4 regions of the Photobacterium kishitanii genome follow, and region 1 is predicted to be linked to each of the others. Evidence: predicted binding sites of a transcription regulator. Region 1 holds the regulator's gene; each other region holds the start of a gene.
What was found. Region 1 encodes PurR, which represses purine synthesis genes. Its sites were predicted from a motif close to TNANGNAAACGTTTNCNTNA; they were not measured.
Positions count from the first base shown of each region.

Region 2: a site for PurR is predicted at 1,495-1,514, ahead of pyrD (quinone-dependent dihydroorotate dehydrogenase). Genes of this name have one in related genera too.
Region 3: a site for PurR is predicted at 1,231-1,250, ahead of PPBDW_RS19770 (NCS2 family permease). Genes of this name have one in related genera too.
Region 4: a site for PurR is predicted at 1,407-1,426, ahead of PPBDW_RS06115 (NupC/NupG family nucleoside CNT transporter). Genes of this name have one in related genera too.

Region 1 covers NZ_LN794352.1:1,422,654-1,424,869, reverse strand. The annotation lists gene PPBDW_RS06795 (heme ABC transporter ATP-binding protein) at 1-378, shown strand, start outside; gene purR (HTH-type transcriptional repressor PurR) at 765-1,769, shown strand; gene PPBDW_RS06785 (TfoX/Sxy family DNA transformation protein) at 2,142-2,216, shown strand, end outside.
Region 2 covers NZ_LN794352.1:1,699,915-1,702,130, reverse strand. The annotation lists gene PPBDW_RS08055 (cell division protein ZapC domain-containing protein) at 1-129, opposite strand, end outside; gene pyrD (quinone-dependent dihydroorotate dehydrogenase) at 318-1,328, opposite strand; gene PPBDW_RS08045 (NAD-glutamate dehydrogenase) at 1,605-2,216, opposite strand, start outside.
Region 3 covers NZ_LN794353.1:1,003,935-1,006,150, forward strand. The annotation lists gene PPBDW_RS19765 (L-cysteine desulfidase family protein) at 1-817, opposite strand, end outside; gene PPBDW_RS19770 (NCS2 family permease) at 1,315-2,216, shown strand, end outside.
Region 4 covers NZ_LN794352.1:1,278,685-1,280,900, reverse strand. The annotation lists gene PPBDW_RS06115 (NupC/NupG family nucleoside CNT transporter) at 1-1,189, opposite strand, end outside; gene PPBDW_RS06110 (LysR family transcriptional regulator) at 1,447-2,216, opposite strand, start outside.

The DNA of each region.
Region 1 (2,216 bases):
CCAACCTTATCCGGCGGAGAAAAACAGCGGATCCATTTCGCGCGAGTATTAACGCAACTAAGCCAAGCTAATAACAAGTGTATCTTAATGTTAGATGAACCAACCTCAGCACTGGATTTAGCCCATCAACATAAAACGCTGCAAGCCGCACAGGCAATGGCTGCACAAGGTGCTGCGGTGATCGTAGTATTACATGATCTCAATTTAGCGGCGCAGTACGCTCAAAGAATGGTAATTATTCAACACGGGAAAATTCAAGCGGATGGTTCACCATGGCAAGCATTAGATCCAGCAGTGATTAATGCCGTCTATGGCTGGCAAGTTTCCGTTCACTCCCACCCTATTCATGGTTACCCTTACCTATTATCATCGTGTTAAAAAACAGCATCATTAATGAATCCATCAAGTAAATTTCAGTAACACGACGATAAATTTGCTGAAATTTACGTTTTTTTGTTGATAGCATCAAATAATTTAATCCAAAACAATAGAATCGTTGCACTACGCTCAACACTCAGTAAAATGTGAACGCAAGCGATTACACTTGAAAAATATGCAATAATTATAAAGCCGCAAAATAAATGCGGATTTTGGCGTTGAATACAATTAAAGTCTGTAATAGGCACTGAATCGGTGTCAAATTGAATAATTAACGAGATGCTTTACATAAGTAAGATGGATTTTATTAATCTCAGTGATTACTCAATTTGATACCACACTATTAGCTAGAAACGCCTCTAGCGCTCATTATTAGAAGAATAAATATGGCAACCATTAAAGATGTTGCACGTATGGCTGGGGTTTCAACCACAACAGTTTCACACGTGATCAATAAAACGCGCTTTGTAGCAGAAGCAACACAGAAAAAAGTACTTGCGGCAGTTGAAGACCTTAACTATGCACCAAGTGCTGTTGCGCGTAGTCTAAAATGTAATACCACCCGTACTATTGGCATGCTAGTAACAAAGTCGACCAACCCTTTTTTTGCTGAAGTTGTACATGGTGTTGAAGAGTATTGCTATCGTGAAGGCTACACCCTAATTTTATGTAATACCGAAGGGAATCTTTCTAAGCAACGCGATTACTTACGCATGCTTGCAGAAAAACGTGTCGATGGCTTATTAGTGATGTGTTCTGATCTTGACCAAAAATTATTGGATCTTCTTGAGCGCCAAAAAGACTTACCAATGGTGATTATGGATTGGGGCCCAGAGAGTCCACATACCGATAAAATTCAAGATAATGCAGAACAAGGTGGCTATATAGCGACCAAATACTTTATCGATCATGGTCATACTCTCATTGGTTGCTTATCTGGCCACAATGACAAGTCTACTTGTCGTGAGCGCCTAAAAGGCTTTAATAAAGCAATGGCAGAAGCAAACTTAGCGGTTAACGAAGACTGGATCCTTGAAGGTGACTTTGAGTGTGATTCAGCAGTAAAAGCCGCTGAGAAATATATTGCAATGACTGAACGCCCAACGGCTATTTTTTGCTTTAATGACATTATGGCAATGGCACTTATTAGTACGTTTGAACAAGCAGGATTACGTGTACCTGGTGATATTTCAATCATCGGTTATGACAACATTGATCTAGCACCTTACTTTGCGCCACCACTAACGACTATCCATCAACCAAAACGTCGTTTAGGCAAAACAGCTATTAAGATTTTAATGGAGCGCATGAAAGATAAAGATCACGAACGTCAAATTTTTGAAATGGCGCCGGCTATCGTCGAACGAAAATCTGTAAAAGATTTACGCTAATACCGTCAATTATTGATCAAGCCAATATTTATATTGGCTTTTTCACTCTATATAATAACTACTATTCTCACCGCTTTTAAAACGACCATTCCAACCAAAAAATACGAGCAATGTCACATATTCACCAGCTTTCGTTAATATTCAAACTTACCTTGTTCAAAGATCGAATATAATGATTCGTGTAAATACATATAATAGTAAGCAAAAGACTTACAGGCTATAAATAAACTTTCGATACTGATTATTTTATTTATAGAGGAATGCATGGATGATTTAAAGTAGTTAAATTTTCATGTAAATAGCTTTAATAATAAAGTAAATTTACGACTACTTTAATGTTAGCTGACACTCATTTATTCATCGAGTAGAAGTATGGACAAAGCAATATTAAAAAACTCATTAAAACTATTAGATCATTTAGGTAATGTAAAATCACGCTCAATGTTT
Region 2 (2,216 bases), 280 kb from region 1:
CATTGTTTCAGCAATTAATTGCTTTGATGGTATAGAAACACAAAACAATAATTCATTACCAAGGTCTAGCATTAATACCTTTGTTTCTACATCAAACTGCCAATACCAATAATTATTTGGAGTTAGCATATCCCCTCCCTTACTTACTATATTTCGATATTATCAACAAAATTTTACTGCACAAATGACATATTAAAAGAGGAAGGTTTTAATCAGTTACTTTAGTGGGATTAGTACACAGACATAAAAAAACCAAATTGAACATTATATTCAATTTGGTTTAATAGCTAAGGATGAACTTACATTATATGGAGGTATTAAAGACCATTAACAATGTCTTTTACTAATCGTGGGCCATGGTAAATAAAGCCAGTATAAACTTGGACTAATTGAGCACCGGCTTGCATTTTCTCACGAGCAGCCATTGCTGAATCAATACCACCCACACCAATGATCGGTAATGCACCATCTAAAGCTATTGCCATTTTACGAATAACTTCAGTGCTTTTATTTTGTAATGGACGACCACTTAGTCCGCCCATTTCATCACAATGCTCCATTCCTTCAACTAAGGTACGATCTAACGTGGTATTAGTACCAATAACGCCATCAATGTTATTACGAATTAATGACTCACAAACCTGAACGATTTCTTGATCATCAAGATCTGGTGCGATCTTAAGTGCTAACGGAACATACTTACCGTGTTTTTCGGCTAGTTCGGTTTGTTTTTGTTTTAGTTGTGATAGCAAATCATCCAATGCTTCACCATATTGAAGCGAACGTAATCCCGGTGTATTTGGCGATGAAATATTGACAGCGATATAACCTGCATATTGATAGACTTTTTCCATACAGATTAGATAATCTTCAGCACCCTTTTCTATTGGTGTGTCTTTATTTTTACCGATGTTAATACCAATAACGCCGTCATAGGTTGATTTCTTTACGTTCTCTACTAAATTATCAACACCAAGGTTATTAAAACCAAAACGGTTAATAATACCTTCTGCTGGAATTAAGCGGAATAAACGTGGCTTATCATTACCTGACTGAGGGCGTGGTGTTACAGTGCCGACTTCAACAAAACCGAATCCCATTGCGCCAAATGCATCAATACATTCGCCATTTTTATCAAGGCCAGCAGCTAGACCGACAGGATTTTTAAAAGTAATGCCCATAACTTCAACAGGACATTCAGGTACATGTTGACGATAGAAGATATCAAGTGGAGTGCCAGTAAAGCGAGAAAAGTTTTGAATAGCGAGGTCGTGTGCTTTTTCTGCATCCAACTGGAAAATAGCGGATCGTGCGATGCGATATAACATTATAACTCCATTAAAAATCCCGTATAAACGGGGTGGTATTATTCACAGTTATAACGCTAAATACAATCCTTATTCATTTGATTATTATCAATAAAACAGCAGCTTATATTTTATATCAATATTTACAATGAGTTATAAATAGCTCTTATTTAAAATAATTGCCATTAAAAGCAAACGTTTTCGTGACCAATGCTAAAAACCCATAATGAAACACATATTGATTACATAAAACCACTAATAAAGTACATTTTGTTTACTTAAAATAACGTGTTCTGATTATTCAGCTGATTTAGAATGAATATTTAATAATGTTAACTCTCTTAGTGCTACGGCAAATTTAGCAAATTCATGCACTGTCCCTATTTTAAATTCCGTTAATACACTTTCCCAACGCTTAATCGGAACAGGATGTTGATCAATCCATTGCCGTACACACTCTTCTGGCTGAGAGGCTGTATTTTGAATAACTGAAATAGTGAGTTGTCGTTGTTGCCAGTCGAGCTCTTCCCTAAATGATGCTCGTGCCAATGCTTGCCAGTGATTATCTACGGGTTGATTATTAATTTGTTTCAAAAACCAGTGTAATGATAAATCAACACCAACAATAAAATACACGCGAGCAATATGGCTTACATCCTGTTGTTGATGATCTGCAATTTGGCCAATATCCATCGCACAATATAAACTTGATAGCCGCACAATACCATTAGCCAAACTTTGAGGTACACCGACGTTTATCAAACGTTGAGCTTGCTGTTGATGCTCTTGTACTTCGTCCGTGACAAGGTAACTTTCTAAGTTTTCTCGTAAATCAATAATATAAGGCGTATAGAAACTGATCTGTTGTTCTATCGTTAACTTTCTATCTTGATTACGTAACAGCCATCG
Region 3 (2,216 bases), on a different contig from region 1:
AGCCTGAATTACTCATCGCAGGCTTCATCGCACCGCCCATACGGGCATCGGAAGCGGCAGCGGTGCGCAGTAATACGTCAGTTAATAAGCCACCGGCAAGTAAACCGCGTTCAACACTGCGTTGGAATGTAGCACCAACTTGAAGGCCATAATTACCTTGGAGACCTTCAATAGAAAGATCGTTGTTGAGCTGATAAGCCTGCTTAATAAATTCAATCTCAGCTAACGGTGCTTGGGTAGCAAAATCAAAAATGTCTTGTGCACACGCATCAATAAAAGGATTACTCTTGATGGTTTTTTTAGTTGCATGGGAGGTATTTTGAGGCTCAGCAATATAAGTTGTGATGCCATCTTCTTCAATTGCTAATACATGAGTATGGCTATCTGCAATTGTCACTGCTGCTGAATGGTTGGTACTAAAGATGGTGACTTTGGAGTAAAGAATATTACTAACATTGGCAACATTAACCGTCACTATTTTTTTATCCAGCATTGTTTTTGCGATAGCGACATTGTCAGTAGTTAGATTTTTGAGCACTTCCAACTGCGCGCTGCTATCACCTGCAACCGCACCTGCAGCGGCTGCTATTTCTAATCCTACCATACCTGTGCCTGGAACAGTAACACCCATACCATTTTTCATTAGATTAGCAGAAACAAGGACATTAATAGCCGTAATGTCTTGATGGTTTATATTGAGCTTATTGACAGCAATTGCTGCGGCTAATGCAACGGATACAGGTTCGGTACAACCCAGAGCTGGAACAACATCGCGTTTTACAACATCAATAAATGCTGGCCAAAGTGTGTGTTTCATTGCAATCACCTAATACTCTATATCAAAGAGTCAAAAATTACGGCTAAAAGAAAAATTTCATATTTACGAGGTAAATAATTAGTCAGCGGTGCATGTTATTTATTGATTGCGAGTATACATTTAGTCGTAAAGAAAAAAATCGTATATTTATTACTTACAGCAAGGTTAATTAGCAATATTTTCTACTATAACTATAGTGGGTAGTGTTATTGTTATATTGATCACAGTTTTTATGGGTTTATTTTTTACGTTAGCGGTGGTTAATTTTTATGGTGATGATGAAAAAATTGTTACGATAGGGACTGAAATATCAGTTTATGGTGGCAGGGATAGGCACTTTCTAGGTATCATTGTTATTTGAAAGATTATCTAAAGGTTGAGGAGCAATAACTTCAGCCTTTTATTTTCTTTAAAAAAGTAAACGTTTGCGTTGGTTGGCGATGAGGATTAACGACCAATGATAGCGGATTGAAACCAGACAATTATAGGAAGCCATCATGTCTGTTGACAGTACACATAATACTCCAAGTGAATCAACACGTGGTTTAGACCGTTATTTTCAAATCACTGAGCGCGGTAGCAGCGTTAAACAGGAAATTATTGCCGGATTAACCACCTTTTTAGCAATGGTATATTCGGTAATTGTTGTACCAAGTATGTTGGGTACGGCAGGATTTGATCAAAGTGCAGTCTTTATCGCGACCTGTTTAGTGGCGGCATTTGGTTCACTGTTGATGGGGCTATGGGCTCGTTTACCTATGGCTATTGGGTGTGCAATATCATTAACGGCTTTTACTGCATTTAGTTTAGTACTTGGTCAAGGGGTAAGTATTCCCGTTGCATTAGGTGCGGTGTTCTTGATGGGGGTCGTGTTTACTTTTATTACGGTTACCGGTATTCGCGGTTGGATCATGAGAAACATGCCAACGGGTATTGCTCATGGTACTGGTATTGGTATTGGTCTCTTTTTATTATTGATTGCCGCAAACGGCGTTGGTTTGGTTATCAAAAATCCACAGCCAGGCTTACCTGTTGCGTTTGGTGATTTCGTATCATTGCCTGTGATTATGTCGTTAGTCGGTTTAGCGACCATTATTGGACTTGAGAAACGTCGCGTACCGGGTGGTATTTTATTAGTGATTATCGCTATTTCAGTCTTTGGGTTAATTTTTGATCCTAATGTGAAATATCATGGTTTATTTGCATTACCGACATTCGGTGGTGACGGTTCATTATTAGGTTCTCTTGATATTATGGGCGCGCTTAACCCGGTGATCTTACCGACAGTATTAGCGTTAGTGATGACGGCTATTTTTGATGCAACTGGTACGATTCGAGCTGTTGCTGGCCAAGCTAACTTATTAACTGAACGCGGTAATATTATTAGCGGCGGTAAAGC
Region 4 (2,216 bases), 140 kb from region 1:
AATTAGCTAAAGTCGCTGCAAAAATAGCTTTCATCCCTAAACGCGCAATTTCAGGACGACGTTGAGGTACAATTCCACCTAACCCCCCCATTAACATGGCAATAGAGGTTAAATTAGCAAAACCACACAATGCAAATGTCACTATCGCTTGTGAGTGTTCACTAAGCTTAGCTATTGTTTCTGGTTTCATTAGTTCAGCAAACGCTATAAATTCATTCACAGCAATTTTAGTACCAATGAGGCTAGCCGCTGTTGTTGCTTCTGACCAAGGCACACCAATTAACCATGCAACAGGAGCAAATACGTAGCCAAAAATCATATTAAGGCTAAGATCATTAATTCCAATCCAATGACCAATATGGCCTAAACCACCATTTACCATTGCAATTAAACTAATAACAGCCAATAAACTTGCACCAACAGCCATTGCAATTTGTAAGCCACTCAATGCACCACGAGAAGCTGCATCGACTAAGTTAACGGGTTCATCTTCTTCACCGTCATCTTCCTCTTCCATGCTATGCACGCCTTCGGTTTGCGGCACGATCAATTTCGCCATCATCAATCCCGCAGGTGCTGACATAAAACTAGCAGCAATCAGATATTTCAACTGCACACCAAGTCCTGCATAACCAACCATAGTACCACCAGCAACAGAGGCTAATCCGCCAACCATTACTGCAAATAATTCTGAGCGTGTCATCTTTGCTAAGAACGGACGTACAACTAATGGTGCTTCTACAGAACCAACAAAAATATTAGCCGTTGCAGACATTGATTCAGTACGCGTAGTACCTAATAGGCGTTGTAATAAGCCACCAATACCACGGATAACCCATTTCATCACACCAACATAATAGAGTACGGAGATTAATGCCGAAAAGAAAACAATAGAAGGTAAGACATTAACCGCAAAAATAAAGCCTAGTTTAAATTGAGCTAGCTGGCCAAACAAAAATGATGTGCCTTCATGACCATAATCAATCACACCAGATACAGCACCAGAAACACTATTTAGCACTACCCGACCAATAGGCACATAAAGAATAAAGGCCGCAAACACAACTTGAATACAAAAAGCGCCTAAAACACTGCGCCAATTAACTGCTGAACGGTTTTCTGAAAATAAAAAACCTACTGCAAAAATAGTAATAATACCGAGCATGCCAACAAGATAATGCAAAGTCATTCCCCAATGTATGGTGTAGTAAACGATTGCGGAAAGAGTGTATTCATAAAAAAAAGTGTGACAAGGATCAAGTTGTTATTACGAACAACAACAATTTAACAAACTGACGCGATATTGGGTAATTTTTAGCCTAAGCAAACGAAAATCATCGGATTAGTTCCTATAGGGAATACTATTAACCCCTAGGGTTACAATTTGAAACACTTACCTCTCACTTTTAGCCAACCGTTTGCGTGTGATCGCTGTTTTTTACATCATTACCATTTGCACAAAATATTACCCGCTTCTATATGGCGGCGAATAAATTCAATAAATAGATTCACTTTATTAGGCAAAAATTTATGTCTTGGATAAACCGCATATAACGGCATATGCTGTGTTAACTGCCAATCTGGCATAAGTCGAATCAACTTACCTTGGCGGATTTCATCCGTTAACAAGTACGTCGCTAAATAGCCAATACCATTGCCTGCAATCGTAGCATCACGAATTGCATCAGCAGAATCGACGCGGTAATTACCCGTGACTTTAATATCCTGATTATCATTTTGCTGACTAAAGCTCCATACATTATCTTTACGCTCACGGCTAAAATAAATAATACAATTATGCGCAGTTAAATCACTGGGTTGATAAGGTACACCATGAGTCGCTAAATATTCAGGACTTGCCACCAGCACAAAATCACAATTACTCAAATGACGTGCAACAAAACCTTCTGGAGGCGAATCCATAAATCCAATCCAAAGATCGAGTTGCTCTGCAATCAAATCAACACGGTGATCAAACAAACTCAATTCTAAATTGAGTAATGGATATTGGGCATGAAACTCATTGATATAAGGTGCTACATGATTAGAAGCAAAAGATTGCGCAATCCCAACTCGCAGTAGACCTTGTGAGTTATCTTCATTTATCAATAATTCACTTTCTGCTTCATTTATTTCTTCCACCACTTTTTCACAATGCTTCGCAAACAAACGCCCCGCTTCTGTTAATGCAAATGATCGCGTTGTGCGTTGTACCA